DNA from 2 places in the Caballeronia sp. AZ10_KS36 genome. Region 2 is predicted to be linked to the other one. Evidence: riboswitches for the same ligand, from Rfam matches in the RefSeq annotation. Region 2 holds a riboswitch; the other holds the start of a gene.
What was found. Region 2 has a riboswitch for thiamine pyrophosphate ahead of NCR35_RS13885 (FAD-dependent oxidoreductase). Riboswitches for the same ligand answer to the same signal wherever they lie in the genome.

Region 1: another riboswitch for thiamine pyrophosphate. It lies ahead of thiC (phosphomethylpyrimidine synthase ThiC); the one in region 2 lies ahead of NCR35_RS13885 (FAD-dependent oxidoreductase).

The regions. Positions count from the first base shown of each region.
Region 1 covers NZ_JALQDQ010000011.1:6,329-13,662, reverse strand. The annotation lists gene NCR35_RS06290 (sensor histidine kinase) at 1-51, shown strand, start outside; gene NCR35_RS06285 (entericidin A/B family lipoprotein) at 206-340, shown strand; gene NCR35_RS06280 (DUF4397 domain-containing protein) at 475-1,257, opposite strand; gene NCR35_RS06275 (EamA family transporter) at 1,587-2,540, opposite strand; TPP riboswitch at 2,845-2,987, shown strand; gene thiC (phosphomethylpyrimidine synthase ThiC) at 3,115-5,046, shown strand; gene NCR35_RS06265 (YMGG-like glycine zipper-containing protein) at 5,303-5,515, shown strand; gene NCR35_RS06260 (hypothetical protein) at 5,725-6,249, shown strand; gene NCR35_RS06255 (hypothetical protein) at 6,382-6,660, shown strand; gene NCR35_RS06250 (L-lactate permease) at 6,866-7,334, shown strand, end outside.
Region 2 covers NZ_JALQDQ010000020.1:25,361-32,694, forward strand. The annotation lists gene thiE (thiamine phosphate synthase) at 1-764, opposite strand, end outside; gene NCR35_RS13875 (thiazole synthase) at 761-1,567, opposite strand; gene thiS (sulfur carrier protein ThiS) at 1,587-1,784, opposite strand; gene NCR35_RS13885 (FAD-dependent oxidoreductase) at 1,805-2,935, opposite strand; TPP riboswitch at 3,135-3,257, opposite strand; gene NCR35_RS13890 (ABC transporter ATP-binding protein/permease) at 3,549-5,291, shown strand; gene NCR35_RS13895 (tetratricopeptide repeat protein) at 5,570-7,204, shown strand.

The DNA of each region.
Region 1 (7,334 bases), on a different contig from region 2:
GACCGCGTGCATGCGGACGTGACCGACGCGCCGACCCGCGCCGCCGCGTAGGACGATGCCGACGCGAAATGCGGAGTCCGCCGACACAAAAAACACATGTGTGCCTACAGCGCGCGCTCGGGCGCTTTTTTAAGATTATTCCACCGGTGAGGCCCATCGAACGAGCAGCGGCCAATCCAGACACTTCACTTCAAGGGGATTGAACATGACTCGAATCATCGCTTTGCTGCTGATCGCGGGCACCGCTGCGCTGGCAGGCTGCAACACCATCTCGGGCGCAGGTCAGGATCTGTCGAAGGGCGGCCAGGCTATCTCGAACTCGGCGGAAGAGCATAAGTAAGCCGGGCGCTTCTATCGACTCAGCGTAGTCCCTGTCATCTCGCCGCCTCGCGCGGCGAGATTTTTTTTCGTCCATTAAAAAACCCACCCGGCATCGCTCGGGCGGGTTTTCGTCACGGTCTGACGCGAAAGCGCTTACTGCGTATCCGGCAACTCCAGCGCCGGCGTCTGCGTGTTGCCGCCCTGCGCCACCAGCACCCGGATCTTGCCGGGCACGACCTGCGACAGCGCGTTGCCGGAAGGCAGCGTCGTCACGAGCCAGTCTGCGTTATTGCCGAGATTGAACGAAGCCGACTTGTACACCGGCGTCTTCGAACCCGGCAGCGTCGCGATCAGCTGATACGTGCCGCCGGAAACATAGATCGAGTCCTGCGTGCTCGCCGGGACCGCGCTCTTGAAGGCGACGCTCGGCATCGTCGCGTTGACCGTCGCGATGTCCGTCCCCGGCGCGACCAGATACAGATCGAGATTCTCCGCGTTCGCCGATGCGTTGAAGCCGCGCACGCGCGCGCTCGTCGACAGAAGACCCTTGTCGAACGGATCGTCGATCACGGCGATCGACGGCAGGAAGCCCGCGTCCGGCAGCGCGATGACCGTGTATTCGTGGCCCTTCGCCGCGTTGCTGATGCTCGAATCGGACGCGAGCAGGGTCGTCGTGTTCACGGCCGCGTAGCCGAAGTTGTGCTGGCCCGTGCCGATGTTCGCGAAGTTGGTCACCGCCTTGTAGCCGATGTTCGGTTGCAGCACCTTGCCGTTATCGTAGAAGTCGACGTTCGGGCCGCTCGGAATCGCGTGGACGAAATGAACCTGCGCTTGCGTGAGGCCGAGTTCCTTGCCGACGTCGTCCGAACTTCCGCCGCATGCGGACAAGAGCGAAGCGACGGCAGCGAGCGCCGTGACAGTGCGGATGAGCTTCATGTGCCACCTTCCTTTTTGTGATCGTTGATGGTGTCGTGAAGGCTGCGGACGGCGGGCGGCTGGCCCGCTACGCCGCGTCCTCGCCGCAAGGAACGCGTCTTTGTTTCATCGGGATGACGCGCCTCGCGGGTGGCGCACATGGAGCAACAGCCGTGCCCTTTTGCGGTGCGCGAGCCGCGCGACTTCGGCTGGAAGCCTTATCGCGCAAGGCTGCCGCTTTCATTAGAGGATTCGTTCGGGGCGCGAGCGCGCAGCGGCACGTGCGCGCCTTCGAGCGCAGCGTGGGCGTCGTTCTTACAAGCGAGGCGAACGCAACGTCGAAAAAGCGATCACACCAACCCGCGCCTTCGATAATCGAACCAGAAAGAAAGCGCGACGCTCAGCAAAATGACGACCGTCGCAATGACGGTCCAGCGCGTGATCGCCTCGCCGAGCAACAGCGCGCCGAGCAACACCGCGACCACCGGATTCACGTACATGCAGCTACTCGCGATGATCGGGCTCGTATGCCGGATCAAGAAGCCGTAGGCGACATACGCGGCCATCGTTCCGACGAGCATCAGATACAGAAACGACAGCCCCGGCACGAAGCCGATGCCCGTTAGCCGCTCGCCAGAGAGCAACGCCACCGTCGTCGAAATGGAACCGCCGAGGCCGATCTGGAGCGCCGTCGACATGAAGAGGTCCGACGGCAGCTTGACGCGGCTCGCCAGATGCGCCCCGCCCGCCCAGAAGATCGCGCCGCACAGAATCGCGATGCTGCCCGCGGTGGAGCCGGAGCCCGAGTCGCCGTGGTTCAGCAGCACGATGCCGACGAGCCCGAGCCCGACCGCCACCCACTCGCCGTTCGCAATCCGCCGGCCCGTGAGCGCGGCGATGATCGTCGCGAAAAGCGGCACGGTGGCGACCATCACGGCTGCGGTCCCGGTCTCGACGGTGCGCATGCCGTAGGCGAGCATCCCGCTCGACAAGCCGACGAGCAGCGTGCCGACGAGCGCCGCATTGCGCGCTTCGGCCAACGTCGGCCAAACCGGCTTGCGGCGCGCGGCGAACACGAAGAGCCCGATGCCCGCGAACAGATTGCGCAAGCCGGAAAGCAGAAGCGGCGGAAACGACGCGAGCGACAGATGCACGGCGAGATACGTCGAGCCCCACACGAGATAGACGACGGCGAGCGCGAGCGCGACTTGTCCCTTGTGCGAACGCGGCGCGCGAAACGGAAAACGATCGGGCAACGAAGAAGGCAGACGCGGCAGGCGCGGCAGGCGCGGCGGCTTAGACATGTGTTATCCGGCCAGCGTGCAAGACCGAGCCGTGTCTTCGATCCGACAGACGGCAACCGAACGGGCGAGAAAAGCGTCGCGACAAACGAGACAGGACGACATGGCGAAACAGTTGGATGCGAACGCGGGCGCAGAGAGAAACAGCGGGCGACGCGGGGCGTCGATTGCGGCTGCCGGGCGGTCAGGGAAAACACGCAGGCCGGGGCGAGCGACATTATGCAGTAAGCGCCCCGCGCGATCGACGAATCGCCGGACGAATTTTCAGATGGTTGCCAACACGCCACGCTGCGGTGTATGGTGGCGGCTGCTAACGCGGGGGTCCTGCGTTGCGCATCGCGATTGCGGCCGGTTTCATCGAGCGCAGTCGCCTCGCGCGGCGCGGGTGAGAAATACCCTTTGAACCTGATCTGGATAATGCCAGCGCAGGGAAGCGTTCGGGTTTCGACAGTCGCGCCGCATCAGACTCCTTCTTCCGAACCCGTACCTTTCCGTCTCGTTCCTCCCTGTTTAGCTCCTGAGTCAGCCGAGCGCTGCAACGCTCGCATGTCAAAACGTCCCACAGGAGAGACAGCACATGAATGCCAATCCCAAGTTTCTGTCGGAAAACGCCGTCGTCGACGCCGCCGCCATCGCGCCGCTGCCGAACTCGCGCAAGGTCTACGTGACCGGCTCGACGCCCGACATTCGCGTGCCGATGCGCGAGATCACGCAGTCGGACACGCCGGACGGCTTCGGCGGCGAGAAGAATCCGCCGGTGTACGTGTACGACACGTCCGGTCCGTACACCGATCCGGACGCGAAGATCGACATCCGCTCGGGACTGCCCGCGCTGCGCGCCGGCTGGATCGAGAAGCGCGGCGACACGGAAGAACTCGCGGGCCTGTCGAGCGAATTCGGCCGCGAGCGCGCCGCCGATCCGAAGACGGCCGAACTCCGCTTTCCCGGCCTGCACCGCAAGCCGCGCCGCGCCGTCGCCGGCAAGAACGTCACGCAGATGCACTACGCGCGCGCGGGCATCATCACGCCGGAGATGGAATACATCGCCATCCGCGAAAACCAGCGTCGCGCCGAATACCTCGAAAGCCTGCGCAAGAGCGGCCCGAACGGCGAGAAGCTCGCGCAGATGATGGGCCGCCAGCATCCCGGACAGGCGTTCGGCGCGGCGGCATTCGGCAAGGACGCGGCAAAGGAAATCACGCCCGAGTTCGTGCGCGACGAAGTGGCGCGCGGCCGCGCGATCATTCCCGCGAACATCAATCACCCGGAAAGCGAGCCGATGATCATCGGCCGCAACTTCCTCGTGAAGATCAACGCGAACATCGGCAATTCGGCGGTCAGCTCGTCCATCGGCGAGGAAGTCGACAAGATGACCTGGGCGATCCGCTGGGGCGGCGACACGGTGATGGACCTGTCCACCGGCAAGCACATCCACGAGACGCGCGAGTGGATCATCCGCAATTCGCCGGTGCCGATCGGCACGGTGCCCATCTATCAGGCGCTCGAAAAGGTCAACGGCAAAGCCGAAGACCTCACGTGGGAAATCTTCCGCGACACGCTCATCGAGCAGGCGGAGCAAGGCGTCGACTACTTCACGATCCACGCGGGCGTGCGGCTGCAATACGTGCCGCTGACGGCGAACCGCATGACGGGCATCGTGTCGCGCGGCGGCTCGATCATGGCGAAGTGGTGCCTCGCGCATCACAAGGAGAGCTTCATCTACGAGCACTTCGAAGACATCTGCGAAATCATGAAGCAGTACGATGTCTCGTTCTCGCTCGGCGACGGCCTGCGCCCCGGCTCCATCTACGACGCGAACGACGAAGCGCAGCTCGGCGAGCTGAAGACGCTCGGCGAACTGACGCAAGTCGCGTGGAAGCACGACGTCCAGGTGATGATCGAAGGCCCCGGCCACGTGCCGATGCAGCTCATCAAGGAGAACATGGACCTGCAGCTGCAATGGTGCGACGAGGCGCCCTTCTACACGCTCGGGCCGCTCACCACCGACATCGCGCCGGGCTACGACCACATCACCTCGGGCATCGGCGCCGCGATGATCGGCTGGTTCGGCACGGCGATGCTCTGCTACGTGACGCCGAAGGAGCACCTCGGCCTGCCGAACAAGGACGACGTGAAGGAAGGCATCATCACGTACAAGCTCGCGGCGCACGCGGCGGATCTGGCGAAGGGGCATCCCGGCGCACAGGTGCGGGACAACGCGCTCTCGAAGGCGCGCTTCGAATTCCGCTGGGAAGACCAGTTCAATCTCGGCCTCGACCCGGACAAGGCGCGCGAATTCCACGACGAAACGCTGCCGAAGGACTCGGCGAAGGTCGCGCACTTCTGCTCGATGTGCGGCCCGCACTTCTGCTCGATGAAGATCACGCAGGACGTGCGCGACTTCGCCGCGAAGCAGGGCGTGAGCGAAACCGACGCGCTCACCCACGGCATGCAGACGAAGGCCATCGAGTTCGTGAAGAAGGGCGCGGAAATCTATCAGCCGACCTGATGCGCCGTCTTTGACGGACTGAAAGCCTGACCCGAAACGGCCTGTCGCGCGGCGAGTGCGGCAGGCCGTTTTGCTTGCATCATTCCCGGTCGAAGCCTTGTGCGACAAGGCTGATAGCTCATTCAGACGATTCGGGCATCTTTCCTGCTGTCTCTTGGACGAACCGGCGAATAAACGCGGCATGCGCGCCGGACCGTCGTCTTGTCCGGGAAGTTGCGCCGCAGCCGATTCGTTCCATCATCACTGGAGAGTCGACATGAAAAACATCAAACAAATCGGCGCCGCAGCAATGCTCATCGCTTCTTTCGCCGGACTGACCGGCTGCGACAACATGACCACGCGTCAGCGCGACACCGCCATCGGCGCGGGCGTCGGCGCAGCGGGCGGAGCCGTGATCGGCGGCAGCGCGCTTTCGACGCTGGGCGGCGCGGCCGTCGGCGGGGTCATCGGCAATCAGGTCGGCAAGTAAGGCCGCAGCGCATCGAGCGTGCGGCGCGACATCGTCGGGGCCGCACGTGTTTCAAGTCTGTTACAGGAAGCGATACCAGCCATCGTTCCCACCGGGCGCATGCCACGCGCCATGCATCGATCGACTAAGCTCCTCTTTAACGGACCGGATCGGTTCTATCGAGACCACTGAACCGGAAGAGTCCCGCAGGCAATTGAAGGAGCAGCATCATGATGTTCGCACGCATCGTCCACGCGAATAGCGGCATGGCCGCGATCGCTGCGGGACTTCTGGTCAGTGGCTGTTACTACCCGTATCCCGACTACCCGGCCGCAGGTTACCCCACTGTCAGCGCCGTCTATGCGCAGCGCGAATTCGCGCTGCCGGCCAACGCAGCCTCGGGCGCATCGGCCGTGCCGGGGACCGGCATCGTCTACTCGACCGAACAGGTGCCCTACTCGGCCGTCTACCCCTATGCCGGCTACCCCTATGCCGCCTACCCCTATGCGGGCTATTACGGCTATCCGTATTACCCGTACCGTTATCCGGCGTTTTACGGCTACGGCTATCCGGCGATCTCGGTCGGCTTCGGCTACTGGGGCGGCGGATGCTGCTGGGGTCACGGACATGGTTGGCACGGCGGCGGCTGGCACCACGGCGGCGGGCATGGCGGCGGGACATGGCAAGGCGGCCATGGCGGGTACGGCGGCGGCTGGCACGGCGGGGGCGGTCATGGAGGCGGACGCGGCCACTGACTCGGGCCGCAGCTGTTCGTCCGCGTTACAAAAACTGGCGGTTCTCCGCCCGCCATTCGGCGCGCCGTAACGATCCTGAAACGTTTTCTGCCGACTGGCGCTCGGCGTGCCGCGTCCTCGGCTTCGTGCGCTGTGCCACTTTCCTTTTCCGACAAGGCTTTGGCGGAATTTGACAGACCATTGGCACGTTTCTGGCTATTCACCGTCCCTATTTACCGCGATGCGACGGCACGCCGCCGTCGCGCACTTCACGTTCTCGGGGAACAGGACATGATGGCCTTCGTGTTTTTTCTGCTTTGGATGCTCGCGTCGATCGCGCTCCTGACCGTCTGGGTGTTCCGGCAGACGCCGCCCGTCAACCGCGACAGCGGCGCTGCCGCGGCAGCAACGGCCGCAGCCGTGGAAGGATGAGCAACGCCTGATCGAATCCGACGAACCCTGTCGCGTACGCGGGCTTTCACCGCTTGACGCGGCTCATCGGTCACCTATTCTTAGTGGGCGTGTTACGCCGGCGCTTAAGACGGCGCACGCCGGGCGTGAGCGACTGAAACATCGAACTCCGCGCGCATGGCGGCAGCGACCGCCGCTTCGCCAACAAGAGAAGAAAGGAGACTCGATGTTCCATCAGCTACTCACGCCCATTGCCGGTTCGCTGGCGCTGTCGTTCATCGTGGCGGCGCTGCCGATCATCATCGTGCTGGTGCTGCTTGGCTGGGCGCGCCGACCCGCGTGGCAGGCATCGCTCGCGGGACTGATCGTCGCGCTCATCATCGCTGTCGCGGGCTGGAAGTTCCCGGTCGGCCTCGCGCTGAATTCGGTCGCGGCGGGCGCCGTCTTCGCGCTCTGGCCGGTCATGTGGATCGTGTTCGCGGCGATCCTGCTGTACAACGTCGCGCAACGCTCCGGGCGCTTCGAAGCGTTTCGGCTCTGGATGGTCGATAACCTGCCGAACGACAGGCGCATCGTGCTGGTGGTGATCGGCTTCTCGTTCGGCGCGCTGCTGGAAGGCATCTCCGGCTTCGGCACGCCGATCGCGATCACGAGTTCGCTCCTGATCCTGCTCGGCTTTCCGACGCTCGAAGCGC
Region 2 (7,334 bases):
CCGAGGCGCAGGCCGGCGTGCGCAATCGCGCTTAGGTCGGCGGTCTCGACGTCTTCCTGGCCGAGATGCACGCCGTATGCGCCCGCCGCTATCGCCTCGCGCCAGTGATCGTTGATGAACAGCCGCGCCTGATGCCGACGCCCCGCCGCCACGGACCGTTCGATTTCGCGTCGAAGATCGTCGGCGTCCGCGCTTTTTCGGCGCAGTTGCGCCGTGGCGACGCCCAGATCGAGCACGCGCTCGACCCAATCCGCGCTTGGCAGCACGGGATAGAGCCCGAGTTCGGCTGGACAAGGCGGGAACGCCGGCTCCGGCGCGGGCGGCAGGCCGCCGACGCGCGGGAACGTCGCGAAATCGACGGGCCAGGCGTCGTCTTTCGACTCGTCGCCGGTGCGCCAGGCCAGCGCCAGAACGAGCGCGTCGTGCGGCTCGAAGTTGCAGTCGAGAAACGCGGCGAGCGCGGCGAGCCAGTCGTCGGAACGCTCGCCGTCGAGCACGAAACGCTCGCCCTCGCGCGTCAGCGTCACGCGCGAGCCGTGCGCTTCGAGCACGGCGGCGTCGCTGGCAAGCGCGCCGGAATCGGATTCACGCGGCTCCGTGAGCACGATCAAATCCTGCGCGCCGGCCGATTCGGGCGCGGTCAGGCAGATGCGCCAGCGCGTCGACGCGGCGGGCCAGTCGCCGAGACGCGCGCGGATGCGCTCCGCGACTTCCACGAGTTCGTCCGCCGGCGGCCAGAACACTTCGCGACCGAGCAGGCTCATGCCGCACCTCCGTCCTGATGCCAGAACGGCATGCCGACGACCGGCGTGCTCGCCTGCGCGCTGTCGCGCTCGGCCATCGGACCGGCGAGAAACGCGCTGCGGCCCGCTTCGACGCCCAGCGCAAACGCACGCGCCATCTGTGGCGGAAACGTGGCCTGCGAAACCGCCGTGTTGAGCAGCACGCCGTCGAAGCCCCACTCCATGACCTGACACGCGTGCGACGGCACGCCGAGACCCGCATCGACGATCAGCGGCACGTCCGGCAGCCGCTCGCGCAGCGTACGCAGGCCGTAGGGATTGGTGACGCCCTTGCCGGTGCCGATGGGCGCGCCCCACGGCATCAGCGCTTCGCAGCCGGCATCGAGCAGGCGCCGGCCGATCACGAGATCTTCCGTGCAGTACGGCAGCACCTTGAAGCCGTCGCGCACGAGCTTCGCCGCCGCTTCGACCAGGCCGATCGGGTCGGGCTGGAGCGTGTAGTCATCGCCGATCAGTTCGAGCTTGATCCACGGCGTGTCGAACACTTCGCGCGCCATGTAGGCGGTGGTCAGCACTTCGTCCACGCTCTGGCAGCCCGCCGTGTTCGGCAACAGCGCGACGCCGTGACGCTTGAGCACGTCGAAGAAGCCCGCTTCGCCCGTCTCCGACTGGCGGCGCAGCGCGACCGTCACCATGCCGGGACGCGCGGCGTCGATCGAATCCGACAGCGATTGCAGCGACGGATAGCGCGACGTGCCGAGCAGCACGCGGCTCGGAAACGCTTGGCCGTAAAGCGTGAGGACGTCGGCGGTCTGTGTGGTCATGATGGAATCCTTCGTGTGTTCAACCGCCCGCGACGGGCGAAACGACGTCGAGCTTGTCGCCCGGCGCGAGCGTCTTCGTGCCGTGCTCGCCGCGCGCGACGAACTGGCCGTTGAGCGCGACCGCGAACGGCGGCTTCGCGCCGAAGGCGGCGAGCGCGTCGGTGACGGTGGCGGCATCGGGCAAGGTGAACTCGCGCTGATTGATGTGGATGTTCATGGTTCTGTCTCTGAATCCTGTCACGCGGGCACGGCCGCGAACGCGCCGTGCAGCAGCTCGGGCCATCTGGCATCGCCGCGGAATTGCGCGAACGAAGCGGCGTCGCGCACCGTTTCGCCGATGAGCGCATCGGCGAGCGCGCAGGCGGCATCGGCCACTTCGGGCGCGATCATGAAGCCGTGCCGATACAGCCCGTTCACGCGCAGCGTCTGCGCGCCGTCCCAGACAATGGCCGGACGATGATCCGGCAGCGTCGGCCGGCATTGCGAGTTGAGTTCGAGAATGCGCGCTTCGCCGAATCCCGGATGGACGGCGAACGCCGCGCTCAGCAATTCGAGCGCCGAGCGCACGCTGACGGGCGACATGTCCTCGCCCTCGACTTCCGTCGCGCCGATCACGTAGACGTCGTTCTGCTTGGGCGCGATGTAAAGCGGATAGCGCGGATGGAGCAAGCGCACCGGCCGCGTGAGCCCGATGCCCGGCGCATGCACCCGCGCCACTTCGCCGCGAATGCCGCGCAGCGCGGGCCACGCGGGCTTTGCGCCGAGACCGCGGCAATCGATGATCCAGCGCGCATCGGGCATGGCATCGACCGGCGTATGCCAGTGCGTGCGCACGCCGCGCGCCGCCAGCCCCGCCGCGAGCGCCTTGAGCGCCTGCCGGTTGTCGAGCTGGCCTTCGTGCGGCAGCAGCCAGCCCTGCGCGAAGCGGGAGCCGAGCGCCGGTTCCGCCTCGGCGACCTGCGCGCCGGCGAGCTTGACGAAACCGCCGTCGAGTAGCGATGCCGGGGCGTTCGCGCGCAGCCGGCGCTCGAAAAGCGGCGCTTCCGCGCGATCCGCGCCGTGCCACACGACGAGCGTCCCGTTGCGCTGAAAGAAGACCGGCTCGGGCAATGCCGCGAGCACATCCGGCCAGCGCGCGAGCGACGCCGCGCCGAGCTCGACGACGAGCGGCTCCGCGCTCGTCGCTTCCGCGAGCGGCGCGAGCATGGCCGCGGCGACCCACGCGGCCGACTGCGAGCCGGCTTCGTCGCCACGCTCGTAGAGCGCGACGCCGTGCCCCGCGCCCGCAAGCTGCCAGGCGACGAGCCGCCCGACGAGCCCGCCGCCGATCACCGCGAAGTCCGGCCGGCGCGCGTCGCCCTGTTCCATGCTGTTCACAATCCGATGTCTCCTCATCCGGTCCCGTGCGTCGCCTCGACGAAAGCGAGCGTCGCCGCAGGAAGCGGCAAACCGATTGACTAACTGACTAACGTGGCGAATCAGCGGAGGAGAGACCTGCACGGCGGCCGTCAGACGCACCGAGCGGAAAAGGAAGACCGGAAGAGACTGGAGGAATGGCGCGGCAAACGCGCGTTCTCCGGAAACTTCCCTCGCCGGTATTACCCGGATCGGGTGCAAAGGGTCTCTCTCAGCCTCGCCGCGCCGGCCACCGTTTCCAGTGACGTCGCGCGAAGCACCCCTGTTTCGTCGCAGATCATTAGAGCATAAAAGGCAAAGCCGCTGCAAACCGGGATTGCCCGCTACGGTCGTAGCGCTCCCGTCGTGCCGCGTCGTGCCGCTTCGGTCGCGGCCGGCGGCACTCTGGCACAATGCCCCGAACACCGGTTCATCGGACGATCGGGCCGAATTAAGCGACAGTTAAGGCAGCATCACAACAATCTGCGAACCCGGAACTGGCTGCGCGCACGTCGATGCCGCGCGCCGCACGGCAAGCGACACCGTCTCAACCCGCCGGCGATCCGGCGCACCCGAACACAAGGTCATGGTCAACTCGAATCTCGAAAGCACGCAGCAGAAGGCAGATGACGTATCGGCGTGGAGCCTCATCAAACCTTATTGGGTCTCGGAAGAGCGCGGCGTCGCGTGGGGCCTTCTGGTCGCGATCATCGCGATCAACATGACGGTCGTCTGGATCAACGTGCGGCTCAACAGCTGGAACGCGGACTTCTATAACGCGCTGCAAAACAAGAACGTGCGCGACTTTCCGCACTTGCTGCTGATCTTCACCGGTCTCGCGTTTGCGTACATTCTGCTCGCCGTCTACGGGCGGTATCTGCGGCAAATGCTTGCGTTCCGCTGGCGGCAATGGCTCACGAACCGGTATCTCGAACAATGGTTCGGCGACAAGGCGTTCTACCGCATCGAGCGCGACCGCCTCGCCGACAACCCCGACCAGCGTATCAGCGACGACCTGCAATCCTTCGCGACCACCACGCTTACGCTGTCGCTCGACCTGCTATCGACGCTCGTCACGCTCGTCACCTTCATCACCATTTTGTGGACGCTCGCGGGCGCTCTGACGCTGACGCTCTTCGGCAAGCCGCTCGTCATTCCGGGCTACATGGTGTGGGCCGCCGCGCTTTACGCGATTCTCGGCTCGCTCATTATCCAGAAGGTCGGGCATCCGCTCGTGTCGATCAACTACCAGCAGCAGAAAGTGGAGGCGGATTTTCGCTTCGGCCTGATCCGCGTGCGCGAAAACGCGGAGCAGATCGCGTTCTACGACGGCATCGCCACCGAAACCGCCAACGCGAAGAGCATCTTCCAGCGCATTCGCGACAACTGGTGGCTCATCATGAAGTACACGAAGCGCATGACCTTCGTGCTGTCCTTCTACGGACAAATCGCCATTATCTTTCCGATCATGGTCGCCGCGCCCCGCTACTTCGCGGGCGCGTTTTCGTTCGGCGTGCTGATGCAGATTTCGTCGGCGTTCGGCACCGTCAGCGATTCGTTTTCCTGGTTCATCAACAGTTATTCGACGCTGGTCGAATGGCGCGCCACCGTCAACCGTCTGCGCGAATTCAAGCGCGTCATGCGCTCGACGCATATCCGCGAGGAAACGTCGCCCGCGACCGAACGCGGCGGCATCAATCTGCATTACACGAGCACACGTTCGCTAACGACCACCGGTCTCATGCTCGCGTTGCCGAACGGCACGCCGCTGTCACGCGTGGCGGACGTCTCGATCGAGCCGGGTTCGCGCTGGCTCGTCGTCGGGCCGTCGGGTTCGGGCAAGAGCACGCTGATGCGCGCGCTCGCGGGCCTGTGGCCGTTCGGCGACGGCACCATCGACGCGCCCGTCGATGCGAAGCTCATGTTCGTGCCGCAGCAGAGTTATCTGCCGATCGGGACGTTGCGCGGCGCGCTGTCGTATCCGTCGCCGGCCACGACGTTCACCGACGAGGAATCGCGCGAAGCCTTGCGCGCGTGCAATCTCGAAGCGTACGGCGACCGGCTCGACGAAAGCGCGCACTGGGCGCGCAGCTTGTCGCCGGGCGAGCAGCAGCGGCTGGCTGCGGCGCGCGTGCTGCTGCACAAGCCGGACTTCGTGTTCCTCGACGAAGCGACGAGCGCGCTGGATGCCGAGAACGAACTGCATATCTACAACACGCTGGTCGAGCGGTTGCCGAAGGCGGCAGTTCTGAGCGTCGCGCATCGCGAATCGGTCGCGATGTTCCATGACTACAAGATCGAGATCGAGCGGGCGATGGCGGAGGCTTGAGAAAATCGCATCGAAGCGTCGAGAAAGCCGCACGGGCCATTCAAGTCCGTGCGGTTTTTCTTTTATGCCGATTCGGATATGAACCGCTACTGGCGGAATCCGACAAGGCGCGATAGGCTGAAGATGCCCGCTACGAAAGACATTGTTCCGCAAAGAGTAGTACAACAAACAATTATTGACCGCGAGCGTCTCGATCGTATGTAACATGAGCAGCCTTTCGTTTGAATCGTTGCAATTCCAGCATAGGGATCGCAACGTAGTTCCCCGAGTGTGTCCACATGAACAGCGAAAACTCAACTCACGCAACGTCCAATGACTTGAGTGCGCTTGAATTGCAATTTCGTCGGAATCTCGCGAACGCCCCCGACTCGCCGTCTGCACACAACAACCTCGGCCTCGTCTTGCGGCAGCGCGGACAATTGCCCGAAGCGGTGACGCTTCTGAGGAAAGCCGCAGCACTCAAGCCAGAGTCCGCAGACATCGCATTCAACCTTGGTCTCGCCCTCCTGGAATCCCGATTCTTCGCCGAAGCCGAGACGGCGTTTCGTCACGCCCTTGCCCGCCGGCCGGGCTTTGTTCAGGCAGGCCACCTGCTCGGGAAGACATTAATGTATCTCGGGCGGTGGATCGACGGCGAAGAGACGCTCCGGGAGGTGATCGCAGCCGCGCCCGACACTGCGGACGCCTACTACATGCTCGGAAACTCGCTACACATGCGAGACCGGCTTGGCGAAGCCGAGGCCGTGCTGCGCCGCGGAGTGTCAGTCGACCCAGCATCGTTCGAAATGCGCATGGAAATGGGCGCTGTATTGCAGGAGCTGAACCGCCTCGACGCGGCTGAAGCCGAATATCGGCATGCGCTCGCGCTGCGGCCCGACAGTGTGCGTGCACGGTTCGCGCTTTCGGGCCTTTTGTTGAAGACGGGGCGTTACGAAGAGGGTTTCGCGTTATACGAAGCGCGCTACGTCGAGTCGCAGGAATGGACGGATTGGACCGGAAGATTTGCTTTCGAAGAGCAGTCACGCGTGCCGGTGGCCATGTGGCGCGGCGAGCCGCTCGACGGAAAGTCTTTGCTGATCGTGCCGGAGCAAGGGCTTGGCGATGCGATCCAGTTCGCGCGCTTCATTCCGATGCTCAAGTCGCAAGGCGTGCGGAATTTGACCGTTGCATGCTCGCCATCCCTCGTGCGGCTTTTTCGGTCCATCAGCGCGGCAGATGCCGTCATTGACGCGACGGCCGCTCTCCGGTTCGACGAGTACGACTACAAGTGCTACATGATGAGCATGGCTTTCCGTCTCGGCACGAGGCTCGACACTATCCCGCGCCAGATACCCTATCTCAGCGCGCCAGCCGCACGAATCGAACATTGGAAGCAGCGACTCGACGCACATGTGCAACGCGGTCGTTACAGGGTGGGTTTAGTGTGGGGCGGATCGTCGGAGCTTGGCACTGTCAAACACGGTCCGGCCGAGTTCCATATGGACTTGCGCCGTTCCATCCGGCTGAGCGCTTTCCTCCCGCTTCTGCAGACTGCCGGTGTGACGTTCGTCAGCTTGCAGAAAGGACCGCCGGAGTCGCAACTCGCGGACATCCCGGATCATCTGCGCCCGCTGAACCCGATGGCCGACGCAGTAGACTTCGCGGAGACCGCAGCCATCATCGAAAATCTGGATCTCGTTATTACCGTAGATACGTCTGTGGCGCATTTAGCCGGCGCGCTCGGCAAACCGGTATGGATTCTTTCGCGCTTCGAAGGCGAGTGGCGCTGGCTTCACGACCGCGACGACTCACCGTGGTATCCGAGCGCGCGCATTTTCCGGCAGAAGCAACGCGGAGAATGGGGCGAAGTCATCGAGCGTGTTGCCAGTGAACTACGCGAGATCGCGGGGGATAGAGGGGCGGCGTCGCGTTGACACGGCGGTCTTCGGAACTGGACGCATCGCCGGGGTGCTTCCTTGGCGAATCGCGCGCAAGCGAAAAAGCGCCGGTCCGACTAACGCAAGCGCGATCCGATACGTCAACCACCACGCGTCATTCATCGAC